Regions from separate parts of the Janibacter sp. GXQ6167 genome, predicted to be linked through region 2. Evidence: riboswitches for the same ligand, from Rfam matches in the RefSeq annotation. Region 2 holds a riboswitch; each other region holds the start of a gene.
What was found. A riboswitch is a leader RNA that binds a small molecule or an ion and turns the genes downstream of it on or off. The one in region 2 is predicted to bind S-adenosylmethionine.
Positions count from the first base shown of each region.

Region 1: it holds a riboswitch for S-adenosylmethionine, as region 2 does, so the genes downstream of both, AB8K43_RS15050 (hypothetical protein) here and AB8K43_RS05790 (homoserine O-acetyltransferase) in region 2, are expected to answer to the same signal.
Region 3: it holds a riboswitch for S-adenosylmethionine, as region 2 does, so the genes downstream of both, AB8K43_RS10795 (aminotransferase class V-fold PLP-dependent enzyme) here and AB8K43_RS05790 (homoserine O-acetyltransferase) in region 2, are expected to answer to the same signal.

Region 1 covers NZ_JBGFSK010000015.1:9,449-15,309, reverse strand. Annotated here, with positions in the region: gene AB8K43_RS15060 (acyl-CoA dehydrogenase family protein) at 1-195, shown strand, start outside; gene AB8K43_RS15055 (hypothetical protein) at 241-1,368, opposite strand; SAM riboswitch class IV at 1,528-1,641, shown strand; gene AB8K43_RS15050 (hypothetical protein) at 1,653-2,060, shown strand; gene AB8K43_RS15045 (GPP34 family phosphoprotein) at 2,115-2,786, shown strand; gene AB8K43_RS15040 (hypothetical protein) at 2,818-3,609, opposite strand; gene AB8K43_RS15035 (hypothetical protein) at 3,831-3,962, opposite strand; gene AB8K43_RS15030 (DUF262 domain-containing protein) at 4,247-5,374, shown strand; gene AB8K43_RS15025 (HEPN domain-containing protein) at 5,374-5,861, shown strand, end outside.
Region 2 covers NZ_JBGFSK010000003.1:171,845-177,705, forward strand. Annotated here, with positions in the region: gene AB8K43_RS05780 (RNA polymerase sigma factor) at 1-324, opposite strand, end outside; gene AB8K43_RS05785 (universal stress protein) at 479-877, opposite strand; gene AB8K43_RS05790 (homoserine O-acetyltransferase) at 973-2,100, opposite strand; SAM riboswitch class IV at 2,119-2,229, opposite strand; gene AB8K43_RS05795 (DUF4192 domain-containing protein) at 2,289-3,428, opposite strand; gene AB8K43_RS05800 (YkvA family protein) at 3,528-3,953, opposite strand; gene AB8K43_RS05805 (hypothetical protein) at 4,075-4,773, opposite strand; gene AB8K43_RS05810 (DNA polymerase) at 4,931-5,861, shown strand, end outside.
Region 3 covers NZ_JBGFSK010000006.1:142,927-148,787, reverse strand. Annotated here, with positions in the region: gene AB8K43_RS10810 (HIT family protein) at 1-261, opposite strand, end outside; gene AB8K43_RS10805 (hypothetical protein) at 245-460, opposite strand; gene AB8K43_RS10800 (nucleotidyltransferase domain-containing protein) at 518-1,546, opposite strand; SAM riboswitch class IV at 1,791-1,908, shown strand; gene AB8K43_RS10795 (aminotransferase class V-fold PLP-dependent enzyme) at 1,953-3,377, shown strand; gene AB8K43_RS10790 (hypothetical protein) at 3,683-4,372, shown strand; gene AB8K43_RS10785 (ribonuclease J) at 4,457-5,861, opposite strand, start outside.

The DNA.
Region 1 (5,861 bases), on a different contig from region 2:
TTCCGGGCGCGGACGGCAGTGGGTGAGTTGGCGATCGCCCTTCAAGCGTCGTTGCTCCTTCGCCATGGCCACCCGGCGGTCGCGGATGCCTTCGTCGGCTCGCGCCTCGACCGGCAATGGGGCACCGTCTACGGCACGCTCGACCAGAGCATCGACACCGCCGCGATCCTGGAGCGCTGCACGCCGAAGATCTGATGGTCGCCGCAGGCGGCCCCGGCGCTCTAGCATCTGCGCCGATACCTACCAGTCGAGAGCTCCCTTAAAGCGGCCCCGTGCGTCGTCGGTGAGTTGATATGGGCGGCGACGGAAGAAACGCGACCACTTCGTCGAAGGCCCGACTGGATAGAGCCAGATCTCCGACCACTCATCCTCATAGCCGCGGACGAAGGCCAAGGTCTTACCGTCCGGCGAGTAGACCGGGCCCCCGTCACTCAAGGTGGGGTCGCTTGGCCCCGGGACCAGTGCGAGCGCACCCGTCGCGGTCGTCACTTCGGCGACCCGTGAGCCCTGCCCCGGTTGCCAGGTCGCGACCGCGATCCGACTTCCGTCCGGAGAGAAGGCCGGGCTCGACAGTTGCGTGTCGGGAGGACCAATCGGTGCCACTGCGGCGCTCGAGATCGGCACGCCGCCAGCCCGTGCGACCGCGACGGCGGCACTGGACGCAACGCGCACCGACACATCGCCAGCCGCCGGGTCGACGAGGGCGAGAGCCAAACCCGCGCTCGGGTGCCAGGCGTGTCCGGTGATCTCGAACCCCGGCGAGAGGTCGGTGATCTGCACGCTCGCGTGAGTGGACGGGTTGAGAGCGAAGATCTCCCATCGGGCGTCGTCGGGGTCACCCACCGCTCCGAGGTGAAGGATCGTCTCCACATCCGCCCAGACCGGAGAGTGCCCCGCTCCGAGTACTTCCAGGGTCGCGCCCGAGGTCGCCGAAACGATCACGAGTCGAGAGGTCGGATCGGTCTCGCTTCCTCGGTGGATGATGAACCGGGTCCGGTCCGGGGACCATGACGGATTCCGGTCGCTGACGTAGGTCAGGTTCGCCCGATCGTCGATGACACGCTCGATCACCCCAGTGACGGGCGAGCAGGTGAAGATGTCCTCCTGACTCGTATGGTCACCGTCGTAATCCGACGTGCTGTACCCGAAGAAGGCGATCTGCGGCCGCCGCCGAAGGATCGGGATCACCCAGGGCGGGAGTGCCCTCTCCGCGGCGACTCCTATGGTTCCGAAGCCTCGGCGGACGGCGGCGTTCGCACTGGGATCGGGGAAGGTGGGGAAACGACGCTCGGACATGGCGACCCCTTCGCTCGCTGCGGTGGGCGCAACACTGCACCCGTAGGGGCAGGTCTCCGGCGTCAGGGTCACAGATCTGTCCCTCTTCCACGGTACGCCGAAGGGAGGGCCTGGGCGTGTGGATATGCGGCCCTGGCTTCGACACGTCACGCCTTGCGGGTGCTTCGTTCGGGCACACCGATGTTTCCGTTCGCGGGCCGTTGTCGGTGGCCTTCGGTAGCGTGAGCAGTAGATCGAGAAGAGCGACCACAAGCCCTCCGGCAGGTCGCCTGGCAACCGCCGCGTGCGGCGGTGCCCCCGGAGGAAGATCTGCCCCGCGGGCAGGCCGCGGGGAACGCACGAATGGAAGGTTCGCCATGTCCGAGCACCAGCCCCAGCCAGCCCAGGTCGTCGAAGTCGCGGCCGGCGGTGTCGACGGCTCGCCCGTCTGCTCCCTCTATCACCCAGGCCACCAGGCCCACTTCATCCAGGTCCGCAAAGCGCGGGCGACCGCACCGATCCCGCTGACGTTCGTCGCCCTTCGCGGCCGGTGTGTACGCACGACCGACCCGGAGGGGAAGCCAATGAACTTCTGCAATCACGACCCGGGTCGCCTCGCCCGCGCTGTCGAGCGCTCTGGAGGCCGCGACATTCGGCTGTATGACTACGGGATCCTCGCGATCGGCGGTGAGGTCTTCTGCGTCAACCGCGGGACCAGGCTCATCGGGGCGTGCCGCTCGTCGGACGGCCAGAGTCAGCTCGGCGTCACGGGGGTCGTCATCTAACGGCCGTCTCCTAGACGATGCGCCGTAGCCGTGCGCCCTCGTAGTCTCTGACAGATGATGCCGACGACCGACGAAGTCTTCCTGCTACTCACGAAGGATGACGGCAAGCTCGAAGGGATGACGACCCAGCGCGGCTACGGCCTCGTCGGGGCGATGCTGAGCGACTTGATCCGTGCTGGCGCGATCGACGTGACGGCGGACAAGAATCCGCGGCTGCTCGTCGTCGACAGCACGCCGACCGGCGATCCGGTCCTGGACCGTGGGCTAGAGCGGATCGCCAAGAAGTTCGACGGGAAGAAGCTCTCGTCGCTGATCAGCGACGGGAAGCTCAACCCGGAGAGCGCGGTCGTCGAGCGGCTTGCCTCGCAGGGCGTGATCAAGGTCCTGGAGAAGGCGGCCTGGGGCTTGATCCCCGAGCGGTACCCGGTCCTCAACCCTGGCCCGGAGCAGCAGCTTCGCCGGCGCCTCGCCGCGGTGCTCGCGGGAAGCGCGCCGCCGACCCTGCAGGACGCGACCGTGCTGTCGATCCTGCAGGGCCTGGGCGTGGCCCACACGGTCCTCAAGGACGAGGCCGCTGGAATGAGCAAGCGCGACCTGGCCAACCGCATCGAGCAGGTCGCTGCCTCCGACCCCAGCGGTGAAGCCGTCAGCAAGGCGGTCGAGTCCCTGAACGCCGCGATGATGACGGCCGTCATGATTCCGATGGTGGTAACGACCACCAATTAGCAGTGCCCGCCGGCCTCAGTGATCGCGTCGCTTATGGCGCGTCCATCATGACCGACACGCTATTGATGTGGTCGTCGTCGAAACCGAACCAGATGAAGCAGGGGTCGATTTCGAACCGCAGCCAATCAGCGCCTTCGGCCTCTGGCTCTCCGAAGAACTCCCGCACCTCCGCTCGGGTCGCGGTCGTGAGCGGCAATCCCTTGATGAGCGCGTCCGGTAGCGGGTAAAAGCCCGGACCCCCGTCGGGTCGGATCGCGAGGACCGCGGAGTCGAAGACACCGTTGACATACACCATGTCCGCGCCCATCTCCGGCGATGAGTAGTAGCGGGTGAACTCACCCTCGTCGTCGAACTCGCTGGTCTCGGTCGGCCCGCCAAAGATCTTCCACGGGATCTGGACCCGGTCGTCGCCGTCTTCGGCTCCGAGCACGTCGATCAGTTGCCGAAGCTCGCCCTGCACCGCCGGTCGGTGGCTGACGGGAGAAGGGGGACGAACCGAGCCCGGGTTCCGGTGCTGCTGCGTGGCAGCGGGGTCGTTCGCGGAAGCCGGACCTCGGTCTCTCGCGCTTCGCAACTCCGCGAGCGCTGGGCCGTAGAACCCTTCGACAATCTCCTGCCAGCTCTGCGCGTTGGCACCGAGGACGTCTGCGAACCTCGCGGTGTGAGCGGTCAACTCCGAACGTGTCAGCTCATCCAGTGTCCCGACCTCCTCCTGGAGATAGGCGTGGAGGAGCCGCTGGAGGAGTTGGAACTGGTATGGCGAGAGCTTCTTCTCCGGGCCTGAGCTCCGTCGCCACGGCCACCTCTTCGATCGCGAGCCCACCTCGTGCCCCCCTTCTCCCCTGCCTGCCTCAACCCGCCGAACGAGGCGGCCGCATAAGGATCGCCACTGCTTGCCCAGGACTGCCGATCGCCGGGTCCCGTCTTCGGTGACGAACCGCTCCCAGTCCGCGGGTTGGTCGGTCAAAGCGTGCCTCTGACGCTCCAATTAAAGCCGCTGTTCGGCGGAATGCCGCCGACTTAGCTCGCGCTCGGCCGGGTCAATCACGCGCGCGGGTCGATCAAGACCATCGCATGGTGGTTCGCGGTGGCGAGATCGTCGAAAGCCGCCTCGACTCCATCGAGACCGACGGTGCCGGCGTGGTGGATCGCCGGGTTGATCTTGCCGTCCGCCATGAGGCGCAGGCGCCGGTGAACTCACCGGGGTCATGCGCGCAGACGAACTGCAGGATGATCTCCGCCTTAATCCCAATTGAGGGTGTGATGAGTGCGGGGAGGGGGCTTTCGAGACACGCGCCACTACTTTGGTCTCTGAGGTGGGACTGCACTGCCAACCAGGTGCGACCCGGTCTAGGAACTCCGAGGGGCCATCACATCCGACTGGATATCCGCGACCGCGGTAGCTCACGCGCTCGACCTTCTCTTGCCGTAGGCCACACCTACGGTGAGATGATGGGCACATGACCGATCACGACTTCGAGGCCGACGCGGACTTCCCAGCCGAAACCGAGCGGGACAACGTCCTGGACGTCGATCCTGAACTTGAGGTCGTTTCAACCTCCTACGACATCACCTCTTACGGTGCCGACTATCCGGTTGACGGCCTGGTGAGCCGCCTTCAAAAGGGTGACATTGTTATTCCCACATTTGATCCGACCTTCGAGGGAAGCCAGGACATTCGGGGCTTCCAGCGAAAGTTCGTCTGGAGCCGTCCACAGATGGACAAGTTCATCGAGTCCCTACTCCTGGGGCTCCCGGTCCCGGGGATCTTCCTTGTCAGGGACAGGGACAACAAACTGCTGGTGCTGGATGGTCAGCAAAGACTCAAGACGCTGCAGGCCTTCTACAATCCCGACCGCTCCGGTGCGGACTATCGACTACGGAATGTCCAGGCACCATTCCAAAGCATGCGCTACCAAGATCTCGATGATGAGGATCGCCGGCGCCTAGACGACAGCATCATTCATGCAACAGTTCTGCGCCAAGAGCACCCGGCCGGAAACCAAGATGCTGTGTACTCAATATTCGAACGGCTCAATACGGGGGGTAGCCCTCTTCAACCACAGGAGATCCGCGTTGCGTTATACAGCGGCGCCTTCCTCCAGGAGATCGGGCGGACCGCGGCCGATATGCACTGGCGCAATCTTTATGGTGACCCCTCCGCACGCTTGAAGGACCACGAGCTGATCCTTCGAGTCCTGGCGCTCTACGAAAGCTTGTCCGACTACAGGCGCCCGCTCAAGTCCTTCCTCAACCACTACCTCGACGCGAACCGAAATCGGTCGGATTACAAGGGGCTATTCGACCTCTTTCGCGCAGCCGCGGAACGATTGGACGGAGCCCTCGGGAAGACCGCGTTTCGCCCGGTACGCCCACTCAATGCCGCCATTCTCGACTCGGTCTTCGTCGGGGTCATGCGGCGTCTCGAGAAGGGTCCAATCAACGACCTGGAACAACTCAGGGAGGCATATGAGGCTTTGCTGAAGAACGAAGATTATGTATCAGCGATCGACAAGTCGACGGCGGACGAGACCAGTGTGAGCCGGCGTATTGAGCTGGCGACCGCCGCATTCCGCGACTTGGTTTGATGGCACACTTTCGCGGCCGAAACGAGGTCAAGCGGCGGCGTGATCGACTGGAATCGGCAGTCGGGCTCATCGACGGGAGTACGCAGAATGGTGAGTTGCTGTCTCACTACGCGCGTTACGTCGTGGTACTTGTCAGTGGCTATGTCGAGCAGGGCGTGAAGGAACTCATTCGCGAGTACTCCCGAAATCACTGCGACAAGCGTCTTCAGCGATACGTTGGCAAGCAACTTGACCGCGTGAACGTCATCAATCCCGATCGCCTGAAACAGCTACTCGACTCTCTCGATCCGGAGTGGTGGCCAGAGCTTGAGGCTCGCCACGCAGACGACTTGCAAGCGTTGAGCAGCATCGTCACTCACCGCCACAAAGTTTCGCATGGCGGCGACTCTGAGATCACCGTTGTAACAGTTCGTCAGTACCTAAGCCAGGTCGATCCTGTTATGAGTTGGCTAATTAACTGCCTTGATCCGCCGCCATCTTCTTCATG
Region 2 (5,861 bases):
CTTCTTGGCGGTCGTGGTCTTCGTCGTAGCCTTCTTCGTCGTTGCGGTCTTCTTGGTCGCGGTCTTCTTCGCCCGCGTACTCGTCGCCGCCACGCTCGAGGCCATCGGGACCTCGACGTCGATGTCCTGGCTCGCGAGCGCGCGCAGGACCACCTTCAACCGGTTCGGGGCCACCCCGGCCGCCGTCACCGCGTCGCTCAGGGCTTCGCCGGTGATGCTTCCGGTCGTGCGACCGGTGACGATCAGGGCTTGGAGCGCCTCGTGGGCGAACTCCGCGGGCAGGGCCGCCACGGGCTGACCGGAGCGTGGGGACACAGGAGTCACCAACAACCTTTCGTCGCGAGATCATTCCCCGCCCCACGACGCAGCAGCGAATGAATGCCGCTCGCCCCTCTTCGGAACAGGTGCGCCCCGTTCGACGGGGCGTCATTGACCACCATTATAAAACGATGGGCCGACAAAACGCGCGTCGGGCTGCTCAGCGAGCCTTCACAGCGAGCACATCGCACGGGGCATCGAGCAGCACGCGCTGGGCGTTGGAGCCGAGAATCAGCTTCCCGACCGGGGTGCGCCGACGCAGCCCGATCACGATCAAATCCGCGTCGGTTTCTTCCGCCACCGCGATCAGGTCGTCCGCCGGCTCCTTGCCGCGCACCAAACCCCGCACCTCGACGTCGATGCCGGAATCGGCCAGTTCGTGGCGCAGATCGTCAAGGGTCTTCTCCTTGCGCAGGGCCGCGTCGCCGCTGAGGCTCGACCCGCCACGATCGGAACTGATCACCACGAGGTTCTCGCCGCGCAGCCGACACTCGGCGACCGCGCGCTCCAGGGCGGCACGGCCCTCCTTGGTCGAGACATATCCCACGACGATTGCCATCGCTGACTTCTCCTTGTCCGCTCTACCTGCACCTGGCCTGCAGGATGACGCTACACCGGGTACCCAGCGCCGCGCAGGATGCGGCGTCGCCCAGGCTATCGATCGAGCAGTTCGGCGAAGAGGGCTGCGACCTGGTCGGGCTCGGTCAAGAACCCATCGTGTCCCACATCGGTCACGATCGAGCGCAACACCGTCCCGGGGCGAGCCTGCGCGATCTCTTCGGACAGCCGGGGTGGGTAGAGCCGGTCGGAGGTCACCGACGCGACGATGAGGCGCCCGTCGAAACCGGCGAGGGCCCCCCGAAGGCCACCGCGGCCGCGACCGATGTCGTGGGAGTTCATCGCCTCCGACAAGACGATGTAGCTGTTGGCGTCGAAGCGACCGGCGAGCTTGGCCCCGTGATGATCGAGATAACTCTCGACGGCATAGCGCCCGCCGCGGCTCGACGCGGGCCCGCCCTGCTCGCGACGACCGAACCGGTCGTGCAGTTCGATCTCGCTGCGATAGGTCACGTGAGCGATCCGGCGGGCGATCGCGAGACCAGCGTCGGGGCCTTGCTCGGCGTCGTAGTAGTCCCCGCCGGCGAACCACGGGTCGTTACTGATCGCGAGGATCTGCGCCTGGCACCACCCGATTTGCTCGGCGGTCGCGTAGCCCGTGCTCGCGAGGACGAGCGCCGCCTCGACCCGCTCGGGGTAACTCGCCACCCACTCCAGGGTCCGCATCCCGCCCATCGAGCCGCCGACGACGGCCGCCCAGCGGTCGACCCCGAGGCGATCGGCGAGGAGGGCCTCGGCCCGCACCTGGTCACGAATCGTGACGTAGGGGAAGCGACTGCCCCATGCCTCGCCATCGGCGGCAATGCTCGACGGGCCGGTCGATCCCTGGCAGCCACCGAGCACATTGGCGGCGACGATGAAGTAGCGATCGGAGTCCAGTGGAGCGCCGGCCCCGATCAGCCCCTCCCACCAACCCGCGGTGGGATGGCCGGGCCCGGCCTCACCGACGACATGGCTATCGCCGGTCAGGGCATGCTCGATCAGGATCGCGTTGGATCCATCGGGTGCGAGCTCACCCCACGTCTCATAGGCGAGGACCACGTCGGGGAGGCGATCTCCGCCGTCGAGTTCGATCGGGCCGAGCGAGGCGAAGAGGCGTTCACCTGGGTGGTCGCCGTCGCGCCACGCGCGGGTGGTAGTAGGGGGTACGGAGGTAATACTCATCGTACGAAGCTCCCGGGAGACTCGCGGTTGCCTCACCACCGCGGTGAGACCGGGTCATCACCCGGGGCACCCCATCGCGAGGAGGGTTGCCGCCCAGCAAGCCGGGGCTTGACGCTGGAACTCATGACCTGCCGACCACTATAGCCACCGCCACCGGCCAGGTGTCAGCCCCGCCGTCCACCATGCGGTCAGGCGATCTCCTGCATGGAGACCCCGTTGCTCACCAGGTGGTACATCATCGCGGCGAGCCGGTGCGCGGGATCCACGCTCAAGGCCTCCTCCAGGCACGACACGGCCCGAGGTCCATCTCCCACCCACCACCAGAAGTGAGCGAGCACGACGAGCAGGTGGACCGCGTCCGCCGGGGCCACTCGACGCACCACGGCTGCGAGCCGCTCCCCCACCAGGGCGACCTCTCCGGCATCGACCTCTTCGCGAGAGAAGGGAGTGAGAAGCATCCCAAGGGGACTCGAGCGCGCCGCGACGGACCAACTGCACGCGCGCGTCGCGACCCGGGCGTCACGAAGATAACGCGGCGCGAAGCGATCCATCGGCATCGTCTCCGGCGCGAGAGAACCCATCAGAGCATCACGCCACTGCCGGTCCACCAGCGACCCAACCGCCCCGGCGAGCACGTCGTCGTCGAGCTCGTCGACGGCGAGCGCATCGGCGCCAGGATCGAGGATGGCCTGCCAGGCCCGCGCGATGGAGCGGCCGGTGAAGACATTCCAGGCCGGCCCATCAACAGTCAGCCCGCCGACCCCACCGGCGGCATCGATCTGCGCCAGGAAGCGACTGGCCTCAGCGGCGATCCGCCCAGGGGCTACGAGGAGGCCGGTCCCAGGGCGCACTTGGCCGGAGACCGCCTCGCGGTCGGCCAGCGGGACGCAGCCGCGCAGGACGAAACTCGCGACCGCCGGCACGCGATCGGCGGGTGGGAGGTCCTCACCCTCTCGAGGGCAACACCCGTCTCGACACTCAGGGGCGTACCACCGGCCGTCCCGCACGACGATGCTCTCGACCACGGGCAGCCGGCGGGCTCGCGCCCGAGCCGCGACCGCGCGGCGAAGGGCGTTGCACGCGCCTTTGGCCTCTTCGTAGCCCACCACCACGATGGCGTCGGCGCGGTGAGCGAGGGCGCGCTCGATGAGGTCCGCGGCGAAGGGGCGGGGGTTGTCGTGCTCCGGGATCAGGTCATGACGTTGGAGCAGGCCGACCCGCTTGCCCTCCAACGCGGCCACCACGACCGAGTCCCTGGGGTGAAAGCCGAGCATGTACGGCAAGAGCACGGCGAGGTCGGCGGCCTGGCTGACGCGGGTTCGTTCCATCCACGCAGCGTGCTCGGCTCAGCAGCGAGGAACGACCCGCCTCGGGGCCCGGTGGATACCCGCACCCGCGTGGTGAAGTCGGTGGACCACCGAGGTGAGTTAGCCGTCCTCGCGCACGACGTGCGAGCGCACCGTCTGCCACGCGGGATCCCCGGGCTTGGACTCCCCACCGCCCGGCCAGGTGCCGGACGAGGCCGGAGCCATCCCCTTCTCCCACGCGAGGAAGTCCTCGGTCTCGTTGACCAGGGCCACCGCGAGCCAACTGAGGACGAGGGCGTCGTCGGCGAGGCCAACGATGAAGAGCAGCCCTTCGGGCATGAGGTCGATCGGCGAGACGACATAGGCGACCCCGGCCATCATCATCGCGAGGCGAGCGGAGCTCACCCCCGTGTAGGCGCCGGAGCGCACGGCGCGCACCATCCGTGGGACGGCGCGCAGGCGCTGCCAGAGGCCCGGCGATCCCGGTCGGGACGCGGCGCGGACCGCGCCATAGAGCTGCGAAGCGTTACGGGTTGCAGAAGCCATGGTGGCCCCCCTTTGGTCACGAGGATGGTGCCTCAGTCCTCCGGCCGCCTGGTAGACGGCGCGAAGCAGCACTCACCAGGTCCCAACGATCCAGCGTGCGGACGAGATTCCGGGGGCTTCGTTACGACTGGGTCACGATGCGGTCGGTCCGCGGGAACTCTTGCTTGACGTTGGTCGCGATCTGGTTGTACATCCACGAGTCGACGCTCGCGCCGATCCCGCCGCCGACGACCGGGATGTACTTCCCGAAGCGGGTGAGCGCCGAGCTCCCCGCCTTCGTCACGAGGCGGAATCCGATGGCCTTGTTGACCACCATCAGCGCCGGCCCGGGCAGTTGCTTCAGCGCCATCGAGGTGACCTTGCCCGAGGGCGCCACGAGCCCGGCCTTGCCCAGGATCTCGGCGGCGTCCGCGCCGACGAGGGAGAGCAGGACTGCCGAGCGAACCGCCGGATCGGTGATGTCATAACCGCGCAACTTCGCCACCGCGGCCGCCATCCTGGTGGCGACGACGTAGAAGCCCAGGATGTTCGCAGGCATCGCGACCGGCAGCACGATGAAACCGCCGAGGCCGGTGATGAAGCCATTGCCAGCGACCAACTTCAGGTGCGAGCGCTGCACCTCTTTGATCGCCTTGTCGGCGTTGCCCTTGTGCTTGGCGAGGGCCGCATCGGCCACCTCGGACGCGGAGTCGAACGGGCCCTTGCCGTCGATCCCCACCTGCAGCAGGTTCTCGACGAGAGAAGCCGCCACGGCGCTCTTGGGGCCCTTGGTGCTCGCGGCAACCTCGGTGCCGGGGTGATCGCTCGACTGACGTGCCACCGGGTGACTCCTTAGAAAAAGACGATGACTTCGGGTGTGAAGACAACACGACATCGTGCCACGTCAGGGACCGGATCGACCTCGCACCGAAGGGTGATCTCCGCCCGGTCGTCGAAGGGGGTCCCGCAGTCTCGGCGCGGCGGTAGCGTCTCGGGGCGTGAGCTCCTTCCGCGCGATCAGCCTGTCCCTCGTGGGATCGGCCGAGGTGATCGGCGCGATCGCCGACGAGTCCGGGACCGAGGAACTCACCGCGACCGTGCCGGAGGTGTCCGCGCTCCTTGCGGACCCCAGCGTTCGGTGGGTGATCTGGTCGGCGGCCGCTCTCCGCCCGCTCATCGACGCCGGAGCCGCGGTCGCCCGTGCGTGGGAGATCGCTGAGGTCCACCGGCTGCGACACGGCGGTTGGGACGCCGACCCGGCCCTCATCTGGGCGCTCCATCGCGGGCTCGACCCCGCCTCTCGCCCGCCAGCCCTCGCCGATGATCTCTTCAGTGCGCTCGCTGGCTTGCCCGGCGGGGATGAGGTGCTGATGACGACGGGGCATCTTCGACCCGACGCGCTCACCGGCGCGTGGCTCACGACACCCGCGCGCCACGCCGCTTGGGCCCAGGCAGCCTGGGAAGTCGCCTCGGCGCAACGCGATGCCCTGAGCGACCCGCGCCATCTCGCCGCCGCCCACGCCGAGTCCGCCGCTGCGGTGCTCTGCGTGGAGCTCGAACGCGATGGGCTCCCGATCGATCGAGCCACGATGAGCGCCCTCATCACCGCGGCGGCCGGTCCGCTCCCCCGCGACCACGCCGCGGAGCTCGTGCACCGCGCCGAGCGGGATGCTCCGGTCCTCGCGAGCGTCCCCGGCGTCGGACGACTGGACCTCAGAAACCCTGCCCAGGTGCGCCAGTTGCTCTCCCTGGCGGGGATCGATGTCACCGACACCCGGCGGTGGACCCTCGAGGCGCATCGCGGCGAGCATCCCGTCATCGCGGCGCTGCTGGATTGGCGACGCCGCGAGCGGATCGCGACGACGTACGGATGGGGCTGGCTTGCGCGCCACGTGGGGGCCGACGACCGGCTCCGCGGAGCGTGGAGCG
Region 3 (5,861 bases), on a different contig from region 2:
GACACCCTCCTCCGATCGCAGCGCACGCGAGACCACCTGGATGTCGCGCATGAAGCGCGACAATTCGCCCTCGGTCAGCTCTTCAAGATGATCTCTGTGCTCCTTCAGCGAGACGATCGCTCGGCCCGGGAAGCGTCCGTCGTCATAGAGACCGACGACCGAGACACCCAGACTGACAATGGGGCTCCATAGGGTAAACCCACAGGTAAGACATGGAGCCGTGGTGACCTCGTCGGCCCTCGTCTCAACTAGCACTGACATGAAGACGCATCCGGAGGTGGTCGGCCGCCGACAGTGCCAAAGAAAGATCCCAGCGTGGTGCTTCCATCATGCGGTGGACAGCACCACTCGACACGTTGAGGCCGTCAGCCAACTCGTCGATGGACTCAGGATTTTCATCGAGACGCTTGATAACCGCGCTGCGGATCGAGTCCCCTAACTGTCTCGTCGCATCGTTCATACTGTCCATCACCTCTCTTGCGATCGAACATTTGTATCGCATGTGTCTGACAACGCTCTAGAAGACGAGCAACGCACGCGTCCTCCCCTGCAACTCGCCGAAGAAGAAGAGGGACTCGAGGTGCGATTGGAGGTCTTGCGCTTGACGCCTCGCCTGCTCGAACTCTTCGACGGCGGCGCCGTCGGAGCGCCCTCGCCGCACCGCGTCGCGCCACTCAGCGTTCCCGCTGGCCTTGAGGAAGTAGTCCACAACAGCGATGACACCCTCGATTGCTTCCCTTCCCTTGTCGTCGAACCTGCTGTAACCCTGCACCAGTCGCTCCAGTGGCGTCATCGCGAACTGCGCACGAAGGTCATCGGCGGTCGCTTTGTGCCAGCCATCGAGGCCGCAGGTCACGAGCGACATGAGGGTCCCGGCGAAGACCACCTTGCGGCTGATCACAAGCTTGAGATACCGCAGGCCTGAGACTTGCTCGCCATCGCGGGCCTTCGCCTGGTAGTCGACGCTTAGCGTCCTCCAGTATCGAACTACGTCGTTGAGCAGGAAGCGCGGCGCCTTGTCGGGGTCCGACGCAGGCTTGGGTCCAACGTGGAGGTACCTCTCCAGTGCAGCACTCACCACTTCGGCATGCACCTCGGAGTCCATCAGGCTCGTCGACTCCTCAAGCAGGAGCATTCTGCGCGTCAGGGAGTGGTTCGTATCCGCCTGCAGCCCGATCTGATCGATCATCTCGAAGGCACCAACCGCGGTCCCGAACAACCCGGAGGCCCCGGGCTGGCGCACGTCGTGGCCTGCACCTGTCCCCCAGTCACGGCGTATCGCGTCCGCTCGCTTTAACAGATCGATCGTGGCGCGGGGATCTCGAGGCAATTCTCGTGCGAGAACGAGGTAATCGAAGTCACTCTCTGCAGTCATCTCTCCCCGCGCCAGTGACCCGAAAGCCACAACGTCGAGCCCACCTCCTCGGTGGGACCGGAGCGCCTCGCGGGCTGATTCAAGGCGTTGCGCTGAGGTCGCGCGGGACTGGGCAACTGAGGGGAAGCGACCCGACGCGATGAGGCGCTCAAGCTCCGTCTCATCGCCCATAGATCAACGGTACGGGGCCCAGGGCCCCGGCGGAGCCTTTCCACACTCCCCTCTGGCGTGGAATTCCCTCCAGCGGAGCACCCCCGGGTCCGCTGTCGGATCGGGCAGCCTCCGGGTGACGGTGGGAACGCCCGGATTCCCGGGCGCTCCCACTGTCACCCAGTCACCGTGGATCTCATCCGGTGAGATAGTCCGGGCCCGGCGTCGACAAGGGCCCGGTGGGGTGGGCTATGTTTCCGCCCAAGGTCATGAGTGCCAGCATCAAGCCCCGGCTTGCTGGTCGGCAACCCTCCTTCCGCGGTGGGGTGCTCCGGGTGACGACCTGGCCGGCGGGCGCAGTGCTCGCGCGGCAAGCGCGGGCTCGTGAGTGACACCTCGGGTCCCAGATCGGACCAGGAGTAGCGCCATGTCAGTGGCTCACGACACCACCGCCCTTCGCTCGACGGCCGCGCCCAGCCAGGACACTGCGTCGGCTGAAGCCCGCCCCTCGGCGCACTCTGGCGCGCCCCAGGCTCACCTCCAGGTCGCCGCCCCGTCGCTGGTGCCATCGACTCTCGCTGCGGGCCTGACCTGCCGTGCCCTCGATGGCCGAGTCGTCGAACACGCCAATCTCGACCACGCGGCATCGGCACCCGTCCTCGCCGCGGTGAAGCAGGCCGTCGACATCGCGTCCCAGACCTATGCGTCCGTGCACCGCGGCAAGGGCTACGCGTCGCAGATCTCCAGCGGCTCCTACGAGGCGGCCCGCGAAGAGGTCGCCCGCTACGTCGGCGCGCGCGAGGACGACATCGTGATCTTCACGCGCAACACGACCGATTCGATGAACCTGCTGGCCCGCGCGCTTCCGACGGGCACGGTCGTCTTCGTCTATGACTCCGAGCACCACGCGACGCTCCTGCCCTGGCCGCAGGCTCAGACCGCCCGCCTGCCGGTCCCCTACACCGTGCGCGACGCCGAGGTGAGCCTCGAGGACGCGCTCTCCACCATCCCGGCCGAGCACCGGCTGGTCGTCCTAACCGCGGCTTCGAATGTCACCGGCGAACTCTGGCCGCTCGAGCGCCTCACCCGGATCGCCCGGGACCATGGTGCGCGGGTCGTCATCGACGCCGCGCAGTTGGCTCCGCACCGCCCCGTCGACCTCGAGTCGCTGGGCGCCGACTGGGTCGCCTTCTCAGGACACAAGCTCTATGCCCCCTTCGGCGCCGGAGTGCTCGCGGGCCGTCGCGACTGGCTGGACCGCGCGGAGCCCTATCTCGCGGGTGGTGGTGCGACGCAGGAGGTTTCGCCACTGCGGACGAGTTGGCATCGAGGTGCGGCGCGGCACGAAGGGGGAAGCCCCAACGTCCTCGGCGCGGTCGCCCTCGCTGCCGCGTGCGCGACCTTCCGCCGCCATGGTGAGGCGATCGAGGCCCACGAGAGCGCCCTCTTCGCTCGCTTGCGCGAGGGGCTCGCGGGGATTGACGGCGTGCGCACGTACAGCATCTTCGGTGAGGACCACGAGCGAGTGCCCGTGATCACCTTCACGATCGAGGGCCTCGAAGCGGACCTCGTCGCCACGGCCCTGTCCCTCGAGCACGGCATCGGCGTGCGCGATGGCCGCTTCTGCGCGCACCTGCTCGTCGACGAATTGCTGCGGCGGGAAGGGAGCGACGCTCCGGCTGCGGTCCGCGTGAGCCTTGGCCTCGGCAACCGCCTGGAGCACGTCGAGCGACTTATCGCGGCCGTTCGTTCTCTGGCAGCCAACGGCCCGTCGCGCCGCTACACCCGCGACGCCGAGGGCGCCTGGCGCGCCGACGGCCACGAAGTCGTCGCTGCCCCGTCCCCCTGGTAAATGCGGGTAACGCACCGTGGGTCCCAGAAACTCTCCGCGCGCTGCCCTTCGCTCTGGAGACTTCCACCCAGACAACCTACAGCCCGACACTGGATGATGGACGAGATTGTTACTGGGGAGTCGGGGTCGGGTCCGATTGTGTTACCGTGAAGCGTTGGCGGAATAGTAGCGAGCCTACTCTGATGCGCCCCCGTAAGTTGTCTACACTCAAGGACAGAATGGACATGTCTAGAGGACAAGCGCACGTCGCTGCGGCTTCACGTCCCATCTCCCGACGCTCTGTCGCTAAGGGCACCGCATGGTCGTTGCCGATACTCGCCTTCGGTGCAGCGGCACCCACCTTCGCCGCCTCTCTTCGAAAAGACCCTGGCATCAACGGTTGGGTTCGAAACACTCCTCGATGGCAGGGCGGGTGCGGTTACACCTTGGAGGTCGACTCGACCATAAACGGGGTAGGTCCCGATGGCGCTCCTTATGGCCTCTATGTCTATGACATCACCGACGACTCCGTCATCGCAGATCCGAAGATTACCTACTGGATCATCGGCAACCAGACCGCTGCCTGGACCAACCGAAGCGGACACTCCTCGTGCTGGGAGTACGAGGGTCGAGGGGCTTCGGCGAGGAAGGCCGACGGATACATCTACACGCCGTACACTTGGACCTACAACTGCGCGCTGGACCCCGAAGATCGGCAGACTGATGCTTTGGGTGTCGAGCGGCTCTATCTCGGCGGCTTCCACGTCCAAGCCTCCTTTACCCAGGGTTTTAACTGGTGTCGCAACGTGACCTACTGGACGCAGCGGTTCATCACGATTGACCCCGACGGCCCAAACAGTCCGCAACCAGCCGAGGAGCTCACGTTCGAACGACGCAACGGCACTCTCGGCCCATTCCGGAGCGGGGCCCGCGCCCAGCGGATGGATGTGGAAAAGACACCCTCCACCCGTTCCGCAGAGTCCGCGGCACCGAAACTGACGAGCGAACCGTCCTGATTCGCAGATCTCGATGACGCGCCCACCGGTGCGATTAACACCGGTGGGCGCTTTTATCTCTGCTCCACACTCGCTAATCGAACCCTACGCCTCGATGACGACCGGGATGATCATCGGGCGGCGGCGGATCTTGCCGCCCACCCAGCCGCCAATCGCCCGGCGGATGACCTGCTGGAGCGCGTACACATCGGTCGCCCCCTTCGAGGCCGCCTCGTCGAGCGCAGCAACGATCTTCGGCCGCACCTGGTTGAAGATCTCGGCGTCCTCGGCGAAACCGCGCGCAGTGATCTCCGGGCCGGCGACAACCTTGCCGGTCGTGGAGTCGACCACCACGACAACCGAGACGAAACCCTCGTCGCGCAGGATTCGCCGGTCCTTCAGCATCTCCTCGTCGGCCTCGCCGACCGAGGACCCGTCGACATAGACGTATCCGGCAGGGACGGCGCCGACGATCCGAGCCCTTCCGTCGATCAGATCGACGACGACGCCGTCTTCGGCGAGCGGGATGTGATCAGGGTGGACACCGGTCGCGACCGCGAGGTCCCGGTTCGCGACAAGATGACGCCACTCCCCGTGCACCGGCAACACATTGCGCGGCCGCACGATGTTGTAGACGTACAACAACTCACCAGCGGCTGCGTGACCCGACACGTGGACCCGCTCGCTGCCACCGCTGTGGACGACGTGTGCGCCGAGGCGCATCAGACCGTTGATCACCCGCCAGACCGACCCCTCATTCCCGGGGATCGGCGAGGACAGCAACATGATCGTGTCGTCCACGCCGACGTCGATGCGGTGGTCCCGGTTCGCCATCCGGGCCAGCGCCGCCATCGGCTCGCCCTGGCTCCCGGTGCAGATCAGCACCACCTTGTCGTCGGGCAGATCGCTCAGCTTCTTGACGTCCACGAGCACGCCGTCGGGCACGTGCAGGTGACCGAGTTCAGCGGCAATCTTCATATTGCGGACCATCGACCGGCCGACGAAGGCGACCTTGCGGCCCGCCTTCTGCGCAGCGTCGAGCACCTGCTGCACCCGGTGCATGTGCGAGGAGAAGCACGCGACGATGATCCGCCGCTCGGCGTGCCGGAAGACCTTGTCGATCGCCGAGGAAATGTCGCGCTCCGGCGGCACGAACCCAGGCACGGTCGCGTTGGTCGAGTCCGTAAGGAAGAGGTCGACCCCTTCCTCCCCCGCTTTGGCGAAGGCGCGCAGGTCAGTGATCCGGCCGTCGAGCGGGAGCTGATCCATCTTGAAGTCGCCGGTGTGCAACAGGGTCCCGGCCTCGGTCCGCACGAAGACCGCGAGCGCATCGGGGATCGAGTGGTTGACCGCGATGAACTCGCAGTCGAAGGTCCCGAATTCCTCCCGCCCCCCTTCGCGCACCCCGAGGGTGAAGGGGGTGATCTTGTGCTCCTTGAGCTTCGCCTCGACGAGCGCCAAGGTCAGTTGCGAACCGACCAGCGGGATATCCGGCTTGTGCGCGAGCAGA